Regions from separate parts of the Streptomyces sp. NPDC001796 genome, predicted to be linked through region 1. Evidence: predicted binding sites of a transcription regulator. Region 1 holds the regulator's gene; the other holds the start of a gene.
The links. The regulator HspR, encoded in region 1, represses chaperone genes until heat shock. The targets are predictions, from matches to a motif close to TTGAGNNNNNNNNNCTCAA.
Positions count from the first base shown of each region.

Region 2: the regulator HspR is predicted to act here: its motif matches at 2,660-2,678, upstream of lon (endopeptidase La).

Region 1 is NZ_JBIAUC010000002.1:229,380-235,432, reverse strand. It holds gene ACFYZE_RS04555 (low molecular weight phosphatase family protein) at 1-383, shown strand, start outside; gene dnaK (molecular chaperone DnaK) at 600-2,447, shown strand; gene grpE (nucleotide exchange factor GrpE) at 2,444-3,103, shown strand; gene dnaJ (molecular chaperone DnaJ) at 3,143-4,309, shown strand; gene ACFYZE_RS04535 (heat shock protein transcriptional repressor HspR) at 4,314-4,763, shown strand; gene ACFYZE_RS04530 (sugar ABC transporter substrate-binding protein) at 5,192-6,053, shown strand, end outside.
Region 2 is NZ_JBIAUC010000004.1:160,742-166,794, reverse strand. It holds gene ACFYZE_RS10360 (response regulator transcription factor) at 1-598, opposite strand, end outside; gene ACFYZE_RS10355 (spermidine synthase) at 711-1,397, opposite strand; gene ACFYZE_RS10350 (rhomboid-like protein) at 1,632-2,411, shown strand; gene lon (endopeptidase La) at 2,701-5,118, shown strand; gene ACFYZE_RS10340 (MarR family winged helix-turn-helix transcriptional regulator) at 5,287-5,799, shown strand; gene ACFYZE_RS10335 (protein phosphatase 2C domain-containing protein) at 5,869-6,053, opposite strand, start outside.

The DNA.
Region 1 (6,053 bases):
TCGTCGCGAGCGCCGCGCTGGTCCTGGGGCTCGCGCGCGAGCACCGCGAGGCGGCCGTGCGGCTCGCGCCGTGGGCGCTGCGGCGCTGCTTCACGCTGAGGGAGTTCATGCGGCTCGCGGACGAGTGCGACAGCGGGGTGGGCGGCTTCGGCGCCGTGGTGGCGGCCGCCGCCGCCCGCCGGGGGGCCACGGCCCCGGTCCCGCCGGCCGACGACGACATCCCGGACCCCTTGGGCAGACCCCGGCAGGCACTGTACGAGTGCGCCCGGGAGATCGACGGGACGGTGAGCAGGCTGGCCCGGCTGTGGGCCATGAGCGAGGGGGATGCATCATCGATGGGGGGACGAAACGGTACGGAAGAGGGAAACTCTCCTCTTTCATGATCCATGGCGACTCCGCGGGTCCTTGCAGGGCTCGGGCGTCACTGGGCTTTGACGCGGGGCCGCCCCCGAGCCTTACCCCTGCCACCTGCGGTGATCCCCCGATTGCCGAGCCGCGCCGGATAAAAGTTGAGTCCCTCCGACTCAGCTCTGTTGACGCCGCGCCGACCCTCGTGCATCCTTGAGCCTGTTGCACTCAAGTCAGCTGGAGGATTCACCATGGCACGTGCGGTCGGCATCGACCTGGGCACGACTAACTCCGTCGTCAGCGTTCTGGAGGGCGGCGAGCCCACCGTCATCACCAACGCCGAGGGTGCCAGGACCACGCCGTCCGTCGTCGCCTTCGCCAAGAACGGCGAGGTGCTGGTCGGCGAGGTGGCCAAGCGCCAGGCGGTCACGAACGTGGACCGGACCATCCGCTCGGTGAAGCGCCACATGGGCACCGACTGGAAGATCTCGCTGGACGGCAAGGACTTCAACCCGCAGCAGATCTCCGCGTTCATCCTGCAGAAGCTGAAGCGGGACGCCGAGGCGTACCTGGGCGAGAAGGTGACCGACGCGGTCATCACCGTCCCGGCGTACTTCAACGACTCCGAGCGGCAGGCCACCAAGGAGGCCGGCGAGATCGCCGGTCTGAACGTCCTGCGTATCGTCAACGAGCCGACCGCGGCCGCGCTCGCCTACGGCCTCGACAAGGACGACCAGACGATCCTCGTCTTCGACCTCGGTGGCGGCACCTTCGACGTGTCCCTCCTGGAGATCGGCGACGGCGTCGTCGAGGTGAAGGCCACCAACGGTGACAACCACCTCGGTGGTGACGACTGGGACCAGCGCATCGTCGACTACCTGGTCAAGCAGTTCCAGTCCGGCCACGGCGTGGACCTGTCCAAGGACAAGATGGCTCTGCAGCGTCTGCGTGAGGCTGCCGAGAAGGCGAAGATCGAGCTGTCCTCCTCCACGGAGACCTCGATCAACCTGCCCTACATCACCGCCTCCGCCGAGGGCCCGCTGCACCTGGACGAGAAGCTCACCCGGGCGCAGTTCCAGCAGCTGACGGCCGACCTGCTGGAGCGCTGCAAGACGCCGTTCCACAACGTCATCAAGGACGCCGGCATCTCCATCAACGAGATCGACCACGTCGTCCTGGTCGGTGGCTCCACCCGCATGCCCGCCGTCGCCGAGCTCGTCAAGGAGCTGACCGGCGGCAAGGAGGCCAACAAGGGTGTGAACCCGGACGAGGTCGTCGCCATCGGCGCCTCGCTCCAGGCCGGTGTCCTCAAGGGTGAGGTCAAGGACGTCCTGCTCCTCGACGTCACTCCGCTGTCCCTCGGTATCGAGACCAAGGGCGGCATCATGACCAAGCTGATCGAGCGCAACACCACGATCCCGACCAAGCGGTCCGAGATCTTCACCACGGCCGAGGACAACCAGCCGTCCGTGCAGATCCAGGTCTACCAGGGCGAGCGCGAGATCGCGGCGTACAACAAGAAGCTCGGCATGTTCGAGCTGACCGGTCTGCCGCCGGCGCCGCGCGGCGTCCCGCAGATCGAGGTCTCCTTCGACATCGACGCCAACGGCATCATGCACGTCACGGCGAAGGACCTCGGCACCGGCAAGGAGCAGAAGATGACCGTCACCGGCGGCTCCTCGCTCCCGAAGGAAGAGGTCGACCGCATGCGCGAGGAGGCCGAGCGCTACGCGGAGGAGGACCACAAGCGCCGCGAGGCCGCCGAGGCCCGCAACCAGGGCGAGCAGCTCGTCTACCAGACCGAGAAGTTCCTCAAGGACAACGAGGACAAGGTCCCCAGCGAGATCAAGACCGAGGTCGAGGCCGCGGTCGGCGAGCTGAAGGAAGCCCTCAAGGGCGAGGACACGGCCGAGATCCGCTCCGCCACCGAGAAGGTCGCGGCCGTCTCGCAGAAGCTCGGCCAGGCCATGTACGCCGACGCCCAGGCCGCGCAGGCCGCCGCCGGCGGTGCCTCGGCCGGCGCCGGTGAGGCCAAGGCCGACGACGACGTGGTGGACGCCGAGATCGTCGACGACGAGCGGAAGGACGGTGCCGCGTGACGGAGGAGACCCCGGGCTTCGAGGAGAAGCCCGACGTCCCCTCCGGCGCCACCCCTGATGACGCCGAGCCGCAGGCCGCCTCCCCCTCTTCGGAGGAGGCGGCGGCCCCGGCGGGGGACGCAAGCGACAGCAACGCCGGTCTGGTGGCCCAGCTGGACCAGGTGCGCAAGGCGCTCGGCGAGCGCACGGCGGACCTCCAGCGCCTCCAGGCCGAGTACCAGAACTACCGCCGCCGCGTCGAGCGGGACCGGATCACGGTCAAGGAGATCGCCGTCGCGAACCTCCTGACCGAACTCCTGCCCGTGCTCGACGACATCGGCCGCGCGCGGGAACACGGCGAACTGGTGGGCGGTTTCAAGTCCGTCGCCGAGTCGCTGGAGACCGTCGCGGCGAAGATGGGTCTGCAGCAGTTCGGCAAGGAGGGCGAGCCCTTCGACCCGACCATCCACGAGGCCCTGATGCACAGCTACGCGCCGGACGTCACCGAGACGACATGCGTGGCGATTCTGCAGCCCGGGTATCGCTTCGGCGAGCGCACCATCCGCCCCGCGCGGGTGGCCGTCGCCGAGCCGCAGCCGGGAGCGCAGACGGTCAAGGCCGAGGAGACCGGCGAGGCGGGCGACGACAAGGAGAACGGTGGCCCGGACGAGGGCTGACGTACACCACGAACGCGTAGGGAAGGAGGGACGTCGGGGATGAGCACCAAGGACTTCATCGAGAAGGACTACTACAAGGTCCTCGGCGTCCCCAAGGACGCCACCGAGGCCGAGATCAAGAAGGCGTACCGGAAGCTCGCCCGCGAGTTCCACCCGGACGCCAACAAGGGCAACGCCAAGGCGGAGGAACGTTTCAAGGAGATCTCCGAGGCGAACGACGTCCTCGGCGACCCCAAGAAGCGCAAGGAGTACGACGAGGCCCGCGCCCTGTTCGGCAACGGCGGCTTCCGTCCCGGCCCCGGGGCGGGCGGCTCGTTCAACTTCGACCTGGGCGACCTCTTCGGCGGCCAGGGCGGCGCCGGGGGCGGCTTCGGCGGTGGTCTCGGTGACGTCTTCGGGGGCCTGTTCAACCGTGGCGGCGGCGCGGGCACGCGTACGCAGCCCAGGCGCGGCCAGGACATCGAGTCCGAGGTCACGCTGAGCTTCATGGAGGCGGTGGACGGGGCGACCGTGCCGCTGCGCATGTCCTCGCAGTCACCGTGCAAGGCGTGTTCGGGCACCGGCGACAAGAACGGCACGCCGCGCGTGTGCCCGACCTGTGTCGGCACCGGGCAGGTGGCGCGCGGCTCGGGCGGCGGCTTCTCGCTGACCGACCCGTGCCCGGACTGCAAGGGCCGCGGGCTGATCGCGGAGGACCCGTGCGAGGTCTGCAAGGGCAGCGGCCGGGCCAAGTCGTCCCGGACGATGCAGGTGCGCATCCCGGCGGGCGTGTCCGACGGGCAGCGCATCCGGCTGCGCGGCAAGGGCGCGTCCGGCGAGCGGGGTGGACCGGCCGGTGACCTGTACGTGGTCGTGCACGTCAATCCGCACCCCGTCTTCGGTCGCAAGGGCGACAACCTGACGGTCACCGTTCCGGTGACCTTCGCGGAGGCGGCGCTCGGCGCCGACATCCGGGTGCCCACCCTGGGCGGGCCCCCGGTGACGCTGAAGCTGCCCCCCGGCACGCCGAACGGGCGTACGATGCGCGCCCGTGGGAAGGGCGCGGTCCGCAAGGACGGCACTCGCGGCGACCTGCTGGTCACCGTGGAGGTGAGTGTCCCGAAGGACGTGTCGGGGAAGGCTCGTGACGCGCTGGAGGCGTATCGCGAGGCAACCGCGGGCGAGGACCCGCGGGCGGAGCTGTTCCAGGCCGCGAAGGGAGCATGACCAGATGGACGGCCGTCGACGCAACCCGTATGAGCTGACCGAGGACACCCCGGTCTACGTCATCTCGGTGGCGGCCCAGCTCTCCGGACTGCACCCGCAGACGCTGCGCCAGTACGACCGTCTGGGGCTCGTGTCCCCGGACCGTACCGCCGGGCGGGGCCGGCGCTACTCGGCCCGTGACATCGAACTGCTCCGCCAGGTGCAGCAGTTGTCGCAGGACGAGGGCATCAACCTGGCCGGTATCAAGCGCATCATCGAACTGGAGAACCAGGTCGCGGCGCTCCAGTCCCGCGTCGCGGAACTTCAGGACGCCCTCGACGGCGCGGCGGCGGCCATGCGCCAGCGGGAGGCGGCCGTCCACGCGTCCTACCGCCGTGACCTGGTGCCGTATCAGGAGGTCCAGCAGACCAGCGCGCTGGTGGTGTGGCGCCCGAAGCGGCAGCAGCAGGACTGAATGGAACATGGCGAAGGGGCCCGCGGGACACCGCGGGCCCCTTCGCCATGCCGGGACCGACTTCACTCTTCGCTGACTCTTCGGGAGCGAGGGCGATGAGACCCGCCTGTCGGCATGTGATGCGGATCACGTTTTTCGGATTTGGCCGAAGTGGGACCCCGCGCACGGTAACTGACCGTACGTCAGTTCGTGATCGCTCCAGGTGACGGGGCGAGCGGGCGTCAGGCCGGGGTCCGGAAGCGGCCCCCACGCGACGCTCTCTTGGTTTTCACTTGACTCGCACAGTGATCCTGTTGCCATCTCGTTAACCGGTAGTTCTTGACGCTGCCCACCGTCCCCGCGTTGGCTTTCAGCCACCTGGGTCGCAACGCTGCTCCCTCGCCCGGAAGGCACCTGATGTGAACGTTCGTACCACCCGTAGGACCGCTGTGCGTCGTACCGCCATAGCCCTGGCCGCCTCGGCGTCGGCCGTCTCGCTCGCCGCGTGCGGCGTCATCGACGGAGTCGGCGGCAGCAGCAGCTCCGCCACGCCGAAGAAGGGCAACGACATCACGGTCGGTCTCCTTCTGCCCGAGAAGGAGAACCCGCGGTACGACAGGTTCGACTACCCCATCATCAAGAAGCAGGTCGCCTCCCTCACCGACAACAAGGGCAAGGTCCTGTACGCCAACGCCGACGCCGACGCGGCCACGCAGAACAAGCAGCTCGATCAGATGATCGCCGACAAGGTGGACGTGCTGCTGGTGGACGCGGTCGACGCCAAGGCCATCGCGCCGGGCGTGCAGAAGGCCAAGGACGCGGGCATCCCGGTCATCGCCTACGACCGGCTCGCCCAGGGCCCCATCGACGCGTACATCTCCTTCGACAACGAACTGGTCGGTCAGGTGCAGGGCCGCGCCCTCACGGACGCGCTCGGCGCCAAGGCCTCGAGCAGCAAGATCGTCATGATGAACGGCTCGCCCACCGACCCGAACGCGGCGCAGTTCAAGGAAGGCGCGCTCAGCGAGCTCCAGGGCAAGGTCAACATCGTCAAGTCCTTCGACACCAAGGACTGGAAGCCGGAGAACGCCAAGGCGAACATGGCCGAGGCGATCCGGGCCGTCGGGCTGAGCAACATCGCCGCGGTCTACTCCGCGAACGACGGCATGGCCGGCGCCGTCATCGACGCGCTGAAGGAGGCGGGCGCCAGCAAGATCCCGCCCGTGACCGGGCAGGACGCGGCGCTGGACGCGGTGCAGCGGATCGTCTCCGGTGAGCAGTACATGAGCGTGTACAAGTCGTACCCGGACG
Region 2 (6,053 bases), on a different contig from region 1:
CGAGCAACTGCTCACGGGAGAGCACGGCGCGTGGCGTGTTGGCCAGGCACACCAGCAGATCGAACTCGGTGGGCGTCAGATGGACGTCCTCGCTGCGAACCCGCACCCGGCGCTGTGCGTGGTCGATCTCCAGTTCGCCGAGGCGCAGTATGCCGGTGCGCGGGGTCGAGGCGGCCAGCGCCGCCCGCTCCACCCGGCGCAGCAGCACGTGCACGCGCGCGGCCAGCTCCCGCATCGAGAACGGCTTGGTCATGTAGTCGTCGGCGCCGACACCGAGCCCGACCAGCATGTCGGTCTCGTCGTCGCGCGCGGTGAGCATCAGCACCGGCACCGGGCGCTGGGCCTGCACGCGTCGGCAGACCTCCAGGCCGTCGAAGCCCGGCAGCATGATGTCGAGGATCAGCAGGTCGGGCTGCCAGGCCTCCGCCGTGTCGACCGCCGCCGGACCGTCACCTGCCGTTTGCACGAGGAATCCCTCCGCGCGCAGACGGGTGGCGATGGCGTCGACGATCGTCTGGTCGTCCTCGACCACCAGGACGCGCCGCTGAGCGCCCGGGGTCGCCGTCGTGCCGTTGTGGGAGGTGTGTGTCTGCTCCATCGCCCGCCCCTGGGGTTGCTTTCCGGAATCCGTGGGGTGATCCCATGACTGCGTTTGACGCTTGAATGATCCGCGTCAGGGATGCAGCGTACGGGGAGTTACCGCCGGTCGGCTATCCAGGTCCGATCGCGAGGTGCACGACGTCGGGAACGCCCCGGGCAACGGGGACCTCTTCGGTACGCACCTGCCGGAACCCGGCATTCCTAAGGGTTCCTTCAAATTCCGGAGAAGGCTCGGCCGACCAGACCGCGAGCACACCGCCGGGTTTCAACACCCTTGCGCAGCTTGTGAGTCCGTGCGTCGAGTAGAGGCTTCCGTTGTCGTCCGTGACCGTCCACGCGGGGCCGTTGTCGATGTCCAGGCAGAGGGCGTCGTACGTGTCGGATGTCTCATTGACGTGGGCGACGAGGTCGGCCTCCACGATGTGGGTGCGCGGATCGGCGAGCGCGTCGGCGGACAGCGTGGACAGGGGGCCGTCGAGGTGCCAGTCGATGACGGCGCGTTCGCGTTCGACGACGGTGATGCGTCCCCAGCGGGGGTCGGCCGCGGCGTGCGCGAGCGAGAAACCGACGCCGAGTCCGCCGATCAGCACGCTCGGGTCCGGGCGGCCGTCCAGGGCGTTCGACGCGGCCTGCACCAGCAGCCGTTCCGAGCGTCCGTCGGAGGTGTCCATCAGGAAGCAGCCGTTGGCGATGATCTGCAGCAGCTCACCGTGGCGCCGCAGCACGACCTCGCCGTGCGGTCCCTCGCGACGGTCCAGGACCACCGGGGTCTCGTGGGTGTCGTACGGATGAGGCATGAACAACATTCTGGTGACCGGCGGTGCGGGGGACGACGGATTTTCTCCGGCGATCGAACTGGTTTTCCCGCAGGGGTCGAACGGAGCGCCGATGCCGCCGGCAGCCGCGCGCGGTCGGCCCGGACGCCGGAAACAGCTGGGAAGTTGCTATGAATCGCGTCTCGGGTGGCGTCGGTCATAGACAGCGACCGGCGCGGCGCGAAGGGTGGAGCGTGACGGAAGGAGCGCCGCACCTTGGAACGTACGGTCTCGGCGGCTGACGCCGTGCTCACGCCCCCCGAGACGGGCGCGCCGCTTCTGGACGGCATGCCGCGCCAGCGCACGGCGCCGCAGCCCGTCGCGCCCCCGGCTGCGCTCCCGGTGCCGTGGACGGCACCGCGCCTGGTGTCGCTGCTGCCGGGCCCCAAGCGGGCGCCGTTCACTTTCGGCTACGCCGCCCTGCTGCTGGTGACCTCGCTGTTCGCCCAGTTCGCCGACCCGTCGCTGATGGACGCCCTGTACCAGGGATCCAGCACGGACGTCGCGCATCTGATGCGCAGTCCGGCGGTGGTGCTGCTGACCAGCGCGCTGTGGATCGCGGGCGGGGTGATGTCGTACTACACGCTCGTCTTCCTGGTCGTGCTGACGGCGCTGGAGCGGCGGATAGGCGGCGCGCGCACGGCGGTCGTCTTCCTGCTCGGGCACGTTCTCGCGACGCTGGGCACCGAGGTCCCGGTCGGCCTCGCGGTGCTGGCGGGCCATCTGCCGGACAGTTCGCTGCACCGCCTCGACTACGGCATCAGCTTCGGCGTGGCGGCGAGCCTGGGCGCGCTGACGGGATTGCTGCGGCCGTGGCTGCGCTGGACCGTGCTGATCATGTTCACCGCGCTACTCCTCCAGGACCTGGCCGAGTTCACGGACCCGCTGAGCAACTGGGGTCATCTGCTGGCGCTGACGGTCGGCATCGCGACCTGGCCGCTGGTACGGCGCTGGGCCCGGACCGGCGCCGAAGCCGAGGTGGCGCCGGCTCGGTAACTCCGGCCTCCGCCCGGCGGTTCCGTTGTCACGCGCCCCTCAGGCGGCGCCGTCGTAGGTTCCGCTCGCGGACGCCGTCCCGGGCTCTCGCCGTGATCCGTCCCGGCCTCTCGCGGTGATCCGTCCCGGCCTCTGCCGGTGATCTTCCCCCCTTCCCCCGGCGCCGATCCGGGCCTGGTCACAGCACTCGCAGCAACTGATCGCTGACAGCGAACAAGGGTCGGGGAACAATCGAATCCTCTCGTGCATTGAGTCTGCACAGCTCAACTTGACTGCCGAAGGGGAGATCATGGCTTCGACGTCCTCACCGCTCACCCTGCCTGTGCTGCCGCTCGACGGCGAGGTTGTGCTGCCCGGCATGGTGGTCCCGCTGGACCTGAGCGACTCCGAGGTCCGCGCGGCGGTGGAGGCCGCCCAGGCGGCCGCCCGTTCCGAGCCCGGAAAGCCGAGGGTCCTGCTCGTTCCACGCATCGACGGCACCTACGCCGCCACCGGTGTCCTCGGCACCGTCGAGCAGGTCGGCCGGCTCGCGGACGGCGACCCGGGCGCCCTCATCCGCGGCCTGGGACGGGTGAAGATCGGTGCGGGCACCACCGGACCCGGCGCGGCACTCTGGGTCGAGGGAACACGCATCGACGAGACGGTTCCCGACCCGCTGCCCGGCCACGTCACCGAACTCGTCAAGGAGTACAAGGCCCTCGCCGCCAGCTGGCTGAAGAAGCGCGGCGCCTGGCAGGTCGTCGACCGCGTCCAGGCCATCGACGACGTCTCAGCGCTCGCCGACAACTCCGGCTACTCGCCCTTCCTGACCACCGAACAGAAGGTCGCACTCCTGGAGACCACCGACCCGGTGGCCCGGCTGAAGCTCGCCACCCAGCAGCTCCGCGACCACCTCGCCGAGCAGGAGGTCGCCGAGTCCATCGCCAAGGACGTCCAGGAGGGCGTCGACAAGCAGCAGCGCGAGTTCCTGCTGCGCCGCCAGCTCGAAGCCGTCCGCAAGGAGCTGCGCGAGCTCAACGGCGACACTAAGGAGGGTGAGGAGTCCGACGACTACCGCGCCCGCGTGGAGGCCGCCGACCTGCCCGAGAAGGTCCGTGAGGCCGCGCTCAAGGAGGTCGACAAGCTCGAGCGCACCAGCGACCAGTCCCCCGAGGGCTCCTGGATCCGCACCTGGCTCGACACCGTGCTGGAGATGCCCTGGAACGAGCGCACGGAGGACGCGTACGACATCCGCGGCGCCAGGGGCGTCCTGGACGCCGAGCACGCGGGCCTGGAGGACGTGAAGGAGCGCATCACCGAGTACCTCGCGGTGCGCAAGCGGCGCTCCGACCGGGGTCTCGGCGTCGTGGGCGGCCGCCGCGGCGGCGCCGTGCTGGCGCTCGTCGGCCCGCCCGGCGTCGGCAAGACCAGCCTGGGCGAGTCCGTCGCGCACGCCATGGGCCGCAAGTTCGTCCGCGTCGCCCTCGGCGGCGTCCGCGACGAGGCCGAGATCCGCGGCCACCGCCGTACGTACGTCGGCGCCCTGCCCGGCCGTATCGTCCGCGCCATCAAGGAGGCCGGTTCCATGAACCCGGTCGTCCTGCTGGACGAGATCGACAAGGTGGGCTCCGACTTCCGCGGCGACCCGGCCGCGGCCCTGCTGGAAGTCCTGGACCCGGCGCAGAACCACACCTTCCGCGACCACTACCTGGAGGTCGAACTCGACCTGTCGGACGTGGTGTTCCTCGCCACGGCCAACGTCCTGGAGGCCATCCCGGAGGCGCTCGCCGACCGCATGGACATCGTCCGCCTGGACGGCTACACCGAGGACGAGAAGGTCGTCATCGCCCGTGACCACCTGCTCCCGCGCCAGCTGGAGCGGGCCGGTCTGGACAAGGACGAGGTCACGATCGACGAGGCCGCGCTGCGCAAGCTCGCCGGCGAGTACACCCGCGAGGCGGGCGTGCGCACCCTGGAGCGGTCCATCGCGCGGCTGCTGCGCAAGGTCACGGCCCAGCACGAACTCGGCGAGCGGGAGCTGCCGTTCACCGTCCGGGACGAGGACCTGCGCGGGCTGCTCGGGCGCCCGCACCACGTGCCCGAGTCCGCCCAGGACCCGGCCGAGCGGCGCACCGCGGTCCCCGGTGTGGCGACCGGCCTCGCGGTCACCGGCGCGGGCGGAGACGTCCTGTACGTGGAGGCGTCGCTGGCCGACCCGGAGACGGGCGCGGCGGGCCTGACCCTGACCGGTCAGCTCGGCGACGTGATGAAGGAGTCCGCGCAGATCGCCCTCAGCTTCCTGCGCTCCCACGGCGCCGAACTGGAACTGCCCGTCGGCGACCTGAAGGACCGGGGCGTGCACATCCACTTCCCGGCGGGCGCGGTCCCCAAGGACGGTCCGAGCGCGGGCATCACGATGACGACCGCGCTGGCCTCGCTGCTGTCGGGCCGGCTGGTCCGCACGGACGTGGCGATGACCGGTGAGGTCTCGCTCACCGGCCGGGTCCTGCCGATCGGCGGGGTGAAGCAGAAGCTGCTCGCCGCGCACCGGGCGGGGGTCACCACGGTGATCATCCCCAAGCGCAACGAGCCCGACCTGGACGACGTCCCGGCGGAGGTGCTGGACAAGCTCGACGTCCACGCCGTCACGGACGTCCGCCAGGTGCTCGAGCTGGCGCTGGCGCCCGCCACGAGCGACGCCACGCCGGAGGTTCCGGTGGCGGCGTGACGGACGCTGCCGGATGAGGGAAGGCCCGGGTTTCGTGAGGGAGGCCCGGGCCTTCGCCATGGACCGGTGCTGCCGTTGGTCTACGCCTGCGAAATACTGGCGCAGCTGCGGCGACGGCGACCTACGGCGGAAACTTAGAGGAACGGGACAGCGGACCAGGTGACTGACGTGCACGAGGACGGAAACGGCGAGCGGCGTCCGGTGGACCCGGGCGCGTCGGCGGAGGGTGCGGACCGGGCCGGTGGCGTGAACCAGGAGTTCCTGGCGCTGGAGCGCGAGCTGACCGTGTTCCTGCGGCGCGCCCGCGCCAACGCCGGCCAGATGGCCCGGGAGGTCCACCCGGACCTGGAGTCCGCCGCGTACGGGCTCCTCGTACGGCTGGACGAGTGCGGCCGCCAGCGCGCCACGGAACTCGCCGCCTACATCGGTGTCGGCAAGGCCACGATGTCCCGCCAGCTGCGCGCCCTGGAGGAGTTGGGTCTGGTCGCCCGGGAGCCCGACCCGGCCGACGGCCGCGCCTGGCTCGTGCACCTCACGGAGGAGGGCCACCGGCGCGTCGGCCTCGTCCGCGAGGCCCGCCGCGCCCGCTATGTGAGCCAGCTCGCCCACTGGGACCCGCGCGAGGTGGCGGAGCTGGCACGGCTGCTGCACCAGTTGAACCTGGGCATGGACAAGCAGTAGCCGTAGGGGTGGCGGGAGCCCCACGAGGGCGCCGGCCCTGAGGGGAGGCAGGCCTACGGGGCACGACCCCTACGGCTCCACGTACACCACCGTCGCGTCGTCGTGCGTCTTGCTGCGGCCGAGGTACGCCCGTTCCTCACGGTCGGCGCTCTCCAGCGCCCGTACGCGCTCCACCAGCGCCGCCGCGCCCTCCTTGCGGACGACCGTGAACAGATCCGTCCAGTCGCCCTGGCGGAACTTCTCCATCCAGCGCG